DNA from 2 places in the Serratia nevei genome. Region 1 is predicted to be linked to the other one. Evidence: predicted binding sites of a transcription regulator. Region 1 holds the regulator's gene; the other holds the start of a gene.

Evidence for each region. Region 1 encodes ArgR, which controls arginine synthesis, uptake and breakdown. Its sites were predicted from a motif close to ANTGAATAAAAATACANT; they were not measured.
Region 2: a site for ArgR is predicted at 2,470-2,487, ahead of argA (amino-acid N-acetyltransferase). Genes of this name have one in related genera too.

What each region holds. Positions count from the first base shown of each region.
Region 1 is NZ_CP149940.1:399,576-403,894, reverse strand. Features, by position in the region: gene V8N38_RS01855 (DNA-binding protein) at 1-327, opposite strand, end outside; gene V8N38_RS01850 (helix-turn-helix domain-containing protein) at 508-768, shown strand; gene mdh (malate dehydrogenase) at 835-1,773, opposite strand; gene argR (transcriptional regulator ArgR) at 2,238-2,708, shown strand; gene yhcN (peroxide/acid stress response protein YhcN) at 3,112-3,375, shown strand; gene yhcN (peroxide/acid stress response protein YhcN) at 3,496-3,759, shown strand; gene mpl (UDP-N-acetylmuramate:L-alanyl-gamma-D-glutamyl-meso-diaminopimelate ligase) at 3,957-4,319, opposite strand, start outside.
Region 2 is NZ_CP149940.1:4,189,122-4,193,440, forward strand. Features, by position in the region: gene mltA (murein transglycosylase A) at 1-366, opposite strand, end outside; tRNA gene V8N38_RS20140 (tRNA-Met) at 583-659, shown strand; tRNA gene V8N38_RS20145 (tRNA-Met) at 717-793, shown strand; tRNA gene V8N38_RS20150 (tRNA-Met) at 860-936, shown strand; gene amiC (N-acetylmuramoyl-L-alanine amidase AmiC) at 1,027-2,280, opposite strand; gene argA (amino-acid N-acetyltransferase) at 2,521-3,846, shown strand; gene recD (exodeoxyribonuclease V subunit alpha) at 3,884-4,319, opposite strand, start outside.

The sequences.
Region 1 (4,319 bases):
CAACAGGCCGCCGATCCCTTCCCGCATCAGGAAAGCCACCATTTTCTCGCGCTCGCTCTCCGTCAAATGGTAGTAATACTCGATCCAGACCGCCAACGGATCCTGACGCTCTACGTCATATACCGCCCCGTCCTCCTTCAGCACCAGCAGGTTACGCACGTTTGAAGGCAGGCTGTCGATATGGTACTCCAACGCTTTTCCCTGCACGCCTTTACGCCTGCGGCTGATCCAGCCTTCGCGCCGGGCCATCAGATTAATTCCCTGTGGTGAGGAAGGTAATCCTGCGATGCCTGTCAGTTCCTTGGCGGCAAACCACTCGTTTTTCATGGCCATCATCTCTGGGCAATAGTGGGCAACGTCATTTTTGGAAATTACTTGGGTATTTTTTTGGAAATTTAATGGTATTCTGGTTTCTGAATAAGCGATTCACGTTGTGCAAACGCCTAACCTTGACCCGTTAGTTATACCACTAACGCAACTTTGGCTAATCAGAAAAGGAATGTAAACATGAATTCAAGGAACCCAGATTGGCATCCGGCAGATATCATCGCGGCGCTCCGCAAGCAGGGCACCACGCTGGCGGCAGTGTCGCGCAAGGCCGGATTAAGCTCATCAACGCTGGCCAACGCGCTGTCGCGCCCGTGGCCAAAGGGGGAGTGGCTGATCGCCGAAGCGATAGGCATCCACCCTTCGGAGATCTGGCCAAGCCGCTATTACGATCCGCGCAGCGATTGCCTGCTGGATCGCAAGGCACGCATCAAATCGTGAACGCGGGGCAAAAAAAACCGCCGGAACAGCGTCCGGCGGCGTTTATCGGCTGACTATCGGCAACGATCAGTTATTGATGAACTTCTCGCCCAGCTCGATATCTTTGTGCAGCACGTCCAGCATCTCGTTCAGCGCTTTCTGCTCGAAGGCGCTCAGGGTGCCGATATCTTTGCGCTCTTCAACGCCGTTTTTGCCCAGTACCAGCGGTTGTGCGAAGAAGCGAGCGTATTTGCCGTCGCCTTCAACGTAAGCGCATTCCACCACGCCTTTCTCGCCCTGCAGCGCACGCACCAGAGACAGACCGAAACGTGCGGCCGCCTGGCCCATGGACAGCGTTGCAGACCCGCCGCCGGCTTTGGCTTCCACCACTTCGGTGCCGGCGTTCTGAATGCGTTTAGTCAGATCCGCCACTTCCTGATCGGTGAAGCTCACGCCTGGGATCTGCGACAGCAGAGGCAGGATGGTCACGCCAGAGTGGCCGCCGATGACCGGCACGTTCAGCTCTTCCGGCTGTTTACCTTTCAGCTCGGCCACGAAGGTGTTGGAACGGATGATATCCAGCGAAGTCACGCCGAACAGTTTGTTCTTGTTGTAAACGCCGGCTTTTTTCAGCACTTCCGCCGCGATGGCGACCGTGGTGTTAACCGGGTTGGTGATGATACCGATGCAGGCTTTCGGGCAGGTTTTCGCCACTTGCTCAATCAGGTTACGCACGATGCCGGCGTTAACGTTGAACAGGTCAGAGCGATCCATGCCAGGCTTACGGGCCACGCCGGCGGAAATCAGCACCACGTCCGCACCGTGCAGAGCCGGGGTCGCGTCTTCGCCGCTGAAGCCTTTGATTTTAACTGCGGTTGGGATGTGGCTTAAGTCGACGGCAACGCCTGGGGTAACGGGGGCAATGTCGTAGAGAGAGAGTTCAGAACCTGAAGGAAGCTGGGTTTTGAGTAGAAGGGCGAGGGCCTGGCCGATACCGCCAGCAGCACCGAGAACTGCAACTTTCATCCTATACTCCTTTATTATCTTAAATATATAAAGCGCCGTGAATGTGTTGGTTACGGACCTTAAGTTATTACACCTTTAAAAACAATAAATTAGCCAATTCTTGCCTGCAGGTGTAATAAAACGGCCGCTGTCGCGTCCATTTTAGATTAAATCGCTTACGCATGAAGGGCATAGCGCACATTAATCAAAAATAGTGCGAGGTTATTCACGAGCAAGTTAACCGGCCGTTACATTACACCCTTACGCAACATCAGAACAACATCATTTTAATAACATTTTATTTACCACCGCAGGCCGATTTTCCGTCGTCAAAAGGGCATATTCATCGCTGCCGGATTTTGTTAAAATGCCGTCCTTTCCTCGCCGCCCGGTCATGTTTATTTTCTTTGGGTCGGCCTTTGTTGCATAAAAATTCATCTATATGCATAATCATGACTTCCACTATCAACATTCCACGGTGCAAAATGCGTAATCCCGCAAAACAGGAAGATCTGATCAAGACGTTCAAAGCGTTATTGAAAGAAGAAAAATTCAGTTCTCAAGGCGAGATCGTTTTGGCGCTGCAAGAAGAAGGCTTCGAAAACATTAACCAATCCAAAGTATCGCGCATGCTGACCAAGTTCGGCGCGGTACGTACGCGCAATGCCAAAATGGAAATGGTGTATTGCCTTCCTGCCGAACTCGGCGTGCCGACCACCACCAGCCCATTGAAGAATCTGGTGCTGGACGTCGACCATAACGACGCCGTCGTGGTGATCCACACCAGCCCGGGCGCCGCGCAGCTGATCGCTCGCCTGCTCGACTCATTGGGTAAATCCCAGGGCATCCTCGGCACAATTGCCGGCGACGATACGATTTTCGTCACCCCCTCCAACGGCTTTACCGCTCAGAAACTGCATGAAGCTATTCTGGGCGTGTTCGAGCAAGAGCTGTGAAACCTGGCGCTAACAAAGTGCGGCTGTAGCCCGCACTTTGTTAGCGCTTCTTTAACCCCCGCGTTACCTTCCCTGCCTTCAACCGCGTTTAACACTGCTTTTTTATCCCTCAGCAACACATTTCCATGACATCTCCATGTAACCAGCAGTACCCACTGTGATCTTCCGCACTTTTGGTCAAAAGCACTTACCTCATTGAAATTACATAAATTTAACATCAAAAGATCGTTTTATGAGCGTTTTTTATTCCTTATGGTTATAAAAAATAAGGATCATGAGGTTAAAGTTTCACTAGCAACTGTTAGCGAACTATTAATTTTTCGCGTTACTAGCTGTATACTCATTTTCGTGAACTGAATCACAGTTCGTTGGAACTGATAAAAGAATACGATGAGGTGAGATGATGAAAATTAAAACTACCGTTGCAACCCTGAGCGTTCTGTCCATGCTTTCATTTGGTGCATTCGCAGCACAATCTGTTGACGCAACTCAGGCCGCAAAACTGCAGCCGGCCGGTGTGATCACCGTGAGCGGCGTTGCCGCAGCGCCTTCCGACATTCGCCAGGCGCTGTCCGACAAAGCTGACGCCAAAGGGGCAACCGCTTACCGCGTGATCGAAGCCCGCAATGACGGCAACTTCCACGCGACCGCTGAAATCTACAAATAAGTACCGGCATTACCCGGCAACGGGCAATACATCTCTGGAATCAAACGCTGTCGTAACGGCCTTCAAGAATAAAAATCGCTGCCAAGCCCTTCCAGGCTGTTATGACCAAGGATCGCTATCATGAACATGAAAACTACTGTTGCTGCACTCGGCCTGCTGTCTGTCATCTCCTTCGGCGCTTCTGCCGCCCAGTTGGTGACTAACGATCAGACCGCCAACCTGCAATCTATCGGCACCATTACCGTCAGCGGCATCGACGGCGCGCCGACCGACATTCGCCAGGCGTTGTCGGAAAAAGCCGACGCGAAAGGTGCGACCGCCTACCGCGTGATCGAAGCGCGTAATGAAGGCAACTACCACGCCACCGCCGAGATTTACAAATAACAACTCTGGGAACGGCTTTGCAGAGCTGATTACCCTCGTCACTGCCACTGCCGAGTTCTGACGCAAACGCCGATTTCCCAGAGACCCTCTCGTCGTCCTATCCGACGAACCCCGTTGCCCTCGCTCGCGAGGGCTTTTTTATGGACGTAAAAAAGGCCGCGAATGCGGCCCTTGGATTGTCTGATGCGGCGGAGCGATCAGTAGGTGACTTTCGGTTCCTGCTTTTTCGCCAGCGCGTCCAGCAGGCGATCGTGAATGCCGCCGAAGCCGCCGTTGCTCATCACCAGAATGTGATCGCCCGGCTGTGCGGTTTTCACCACCATGTCCACCAGCGTGTCGAGATCCGCGCTCCAGTGCGCCGGCTGCACGCAGGCATCCGCCACTTCCGCCACCTGCCACGGAATGTGGTGCGGCTGGAACAGGAACACTTCGTCGGCGCGGCCGAGCGAAGGCGCCAGATCGTTTTTGCTGATGCCCATTTTCATGGTGTTGGAGCGCGGTTCCAGCACCGCCAGAATGCGCGCCGTGCCGCCGACCTTGCCGCGCAGCGCGGCCAGAGT
Region 2 (4,319 bases), 1.6 Mb from region 1:
GTAGTAGCCGGTAAACTGCACGTTGCCGTAATTGTCGACGCCTTCCATCTGGTAAGCGCTGAGGCCGTACTGGCTCAGCATGCGCGTGTCGGCGCCGGACGCCATCCAGCTTTGCACCGCCTGATAGGTGCTGTTGTTGCGGTTAAACAGCGAAGGCGATGCGTACTTGATCTCCATCAGCTGATCCGAGTAGTCCTTGGCGTTGACCGGCGAACCTTTGGCGTTGGGCTGATTGACCAGCTCCAGCGATTGATCCAGACGGCCGTCTTTATATTGCTGACCCCGATCGGTCGGCTTGGACGAACAGCCCGCCAACACCGCCACTATCAACCCGCCCAGCAGGTATTTGCCCCAACGTCCTTTCATCACGCACACTCTCAAACTGATATGATCTACCGGCTGAACGATAACAAACGCTCATTGATAAAGGAATCGCTGCAAATAAAAAAAGCCGCACGGAGGATGGTGATGAAAAAGAAGGCAAATTGCGGGCAAATCCAGCAGAAAAACGGGTTTAGGCCAATAAAATGCAAAAAGGGTTTGCAACAAAACGCACGGAGAGTATAGTGCGCATCCATCGGACGCGGGGTGGAGCAGCCTGGTAGCTCGTCGGGCTCATAACCCGAAGGTCGTCGGTTCAAATCCGGCCCCCGCAACCAACCGATGCCGCATTGGCGGTATTTGCGTTTGGCTTCGATAACAAAGTATTATACGGACGCGGGGTGGAGCAGCCTGGTAGCTCGTCGGGCTCATAACCCGAAGGTCGTCGGTTCAAATCCGGCCCCCGCAACCAACCGAATGTCGTACCAGCGGCATACCATGAAACGGTGGTTTCGTAGTAATGCAGCATCAAGACGGACGCGGGGTGGAGCAGCCTGGTAGCTCGTCGGGCTCATAACCCGAAGGTCGTCGGTTCAAATCCGGCCTCCGCAACCAACTCTTGATGACAACAGACAAGCACCCTGACGGGTGTTTTTTTGTATCTGCAATCCGCAAAAATAGCCGGACTCGCGCCCGGCCCTGCTTCTATCGGCTCGCCAGCGCGCCGCCGTTGGCGAAATAAGCCTTGATGCCCGCCAGAATCGACTCCGCCACCTGCTGCTGGAAATGGCTGGTGCGCAGCTTGCGCTCCTCTTCGATATTGCTGATAAACGCCGTTTCCACCAGGATCGACGGGATATCCGGCGCCTTCAACACCGCAAAACCGGCCTGATCGACGCGATTCTTGTGCAACCGGTTGATTTTCCCCATCCGATTCAACACTTCCTTGCCGAACTTCAGGCTGTCGTTGATGGTCGCGGTCTGGATCAGATCGAACATGGTATGGTCGAGATAACGGTCGCCGCTCTTGCTGACGCCGCCAATTTGGTCCGACGCGTTCTGCGTCTGCGCCAGGAACTTGGCCGCCGAGCTGGTGGCGCCCTTGGTGGACAACGCGAACACCGATGAACCGCGCGCCGCGCGGCTGGTAAAGGCGTCGGCGTGAATCGAAACGAACAGATCCGCGCGCTGCTTGCGCGCCTTGGCGACGCGCACCTTGAGCGGGATAAACACGTCTTCGTTGCGCGTCATGAACACCTTCATGTTCGGCTCGCGCTTGATCATGGCGCTCAGCTTGCGGGCAATCTGCAATACGATGTCTTTCTCGCGCGTCTTGTACTTGCCGATAGCGCCGGGATCTTCGCCGCCGTGGCCAGGATCCAGCATGATGACGATCGGCCGATCGCGCCCCGCCTTGCCGGCCTGCGGCGCTTCCGGCGGCAACGTGCGCTCCAGATCGCCCTTGTTGTAATCTTCCAGTAACGCCAGTAGCGGATCATACTCCTCACCGCCGCTGCCGGCCTTGGTCGGGTAGAGATCCATGACCAGACGGTTGCGATACTCCGGCACCGGCGCCAGCGTGAAAATATGCGGGCTGACGCTCTGCTTGAGCTCCAGCACCAGCCGCACGGTATTCTGATCGAACTGGCCGACGCGCGCCTGCTTGAGATAAGGGTCGTCGGCACGTACCTGCCCGGCGATGCCTTTCAGCACGCTGTTAAGGTGAACGCCTTCGATGTCCACCACCACGCGATCGGGATTGGTCAGGGCAAACTGCTTGTATTTCAGCTCGACGTTGGATTCCAGCGTGACGCGGGTATAGGTGGAGGATGGCCAGACGCGCACGGCGATCACGTGCGATGACGCGGCGAAGCCCGTACGACTCACACTCAGCAACCAGCTGGCGGCAACGCCCTGTAATAAACGACGGCGGCCCAGATTGTGATTAGAGTTTGGCATGCGGCTCCGGCAGTAATAGCTGTTTACAACAGATGAAAAAAACACCAATAGAATGGGGATGCCGAAAACTTTAACCAATCATTCCAGCCCTGTCATCAGAAAATCTTTTTATGGTTTTTCAATTTATTAACGATTTAACCCCCTTAGCGCACTCTTCATGACGATTTCCCACTTGCCATTGGCGTCATAAAAGAATAAAAATACAAAAATATCGTATAAATATGCAAAAGAGGTTTAGCCGTGAAGGAACGTAGTACAGAGCTGGTGCAAGGATTCCGTCACTCAGTCCCCTATATCAACGCCCACCGCGGCAAAACGTTTGTCATCATGCTCGGCGGGGAAGCCATCGAACACGAGAATTTCTCCAACATCGTCAACGATATCGGGCTGCTGCATAGTCTGGGCATTCGCCTGGTGGTGGTTTACGGCGCACGGCCGCAGATCGACGCCAATCTGGCGCAGCACAACCATGAGCCGATCTACCACAAACACACCCGCGTGACCGACGCCCATACGCTCGAGCTGGTTAAGCAGGCCGCCGGTTTGTTGCAGCTCGATATCACCGCCCGGCTGTCGATGAGCCTCAACAACACGCCGCTGCAAGGTGCGCATATCAACGTGGTCAGCGGCAACTTCATCATCGCGCAGCCGCTGGGCATCGATGACGGCATCGACTACTGTCACAGCGGCCGCATTCGCCGCATCGATGAAGACGCAATCCACCGCCAGCTCGACAGCAACGCCATCGTGCTGATCGGCCCGGTCGCGGTTTCGGTCACCGGCGAGAGCTTCAACCTGACTTCGGAAGAAGTGGCTACCCAGTTGGCGATCAAGCTGAAAGCGGAAAAAATGATCGGTTTCTGCTCCTCGCAAGGCGTGACCGACGCGGAGGGCAACATCCTTTCCGAGCTGTTCCCCAACGACGCGCAAAAGCGCCTTGAAGAGCTCGAGGAAGGCGGCGACTACCATTCCGGCACCGTGCGCTTCCTGCGCGGCGCGGTAAAAGGCTGCCGCAGCGGTGTGCGCCGCAGCCACCTGATCAGCTACCAGGAAGACGGCGCGCTGGTGCAAGAGCTGTTCTCGCGCGACGGCATCGGCACCCAAATCGTGATGGAGAGCGCCGAACAGGTGCGCCGGGCGACGATCAACGACATCGGCGGCATCCTGGAACTGATCCGGCCGCTCGAACAGCAGGGTATTCTGGTGCGCCGTTCGCGTGAACAGCTGGAGATGGAGATCGACAAGTTCACCATTATCGAACGCGACAACCTGACCATCGCCTGCGCGGCGCTGTACCCGTTCTTAGAGGAAAAAATCGGTGAGATGGCCTGTGTCGCGGTACATCCCGATTACCGCAGTTCTTCGCGCGGCGAGATGCTGCTGCAGCGGGTGGAAAACCAGGCGCGTCAGATGGGGCTGAAGAAGCTGTTCGTGCTGACCACCCGCAGCATCCACTGGTTCCAGGAACGCGGATTCACCCCGGCGGAAGTCGACGTGCTGCCGATGCAAAAGCAGGCGCTGTATAACTATCAGCGCCGTTCCAAAATCCTGCTGGCCGATCTGTAATCCCCACGGCGCGGCCGTTGCCGCGCCCCTTCAACGCTTATTCCGTCGCCTGTAGCCGTTCAGCCAATCCGCTGCGACGCTGAGTCGGCATGCGAATGGCCCGCAGCAACACCGCCTCCGTGGCATACAGCGAGAGCTGCTTACGCGCGCGAGTGATCGCGGTATAGACCAGCTCACGCGTCAGCACCGGCAGGAAGTGATTCGGCAACACCAGGACCGTATGGTCAAACTCCGATCCCTGAGATTTGTGCACCGTCATGGCATAGGCGGTTTCATGCGCCGGCAAACGGCTCGGCTGCACCGACTTGATGCTGCCGTCCGGCAGTTGGAAATGCACGCGCAAATCGCCGTGCTCATCCGGCAGCGTAATGCCGATATCTCCATTGAACAGCCCCAGCGCGCTGTCGTTGCGGCCGATCATCACCGGCCGCCCCCGGTACCAGCGGCCGAGCACGCCCGGTTTGCGGTCGATC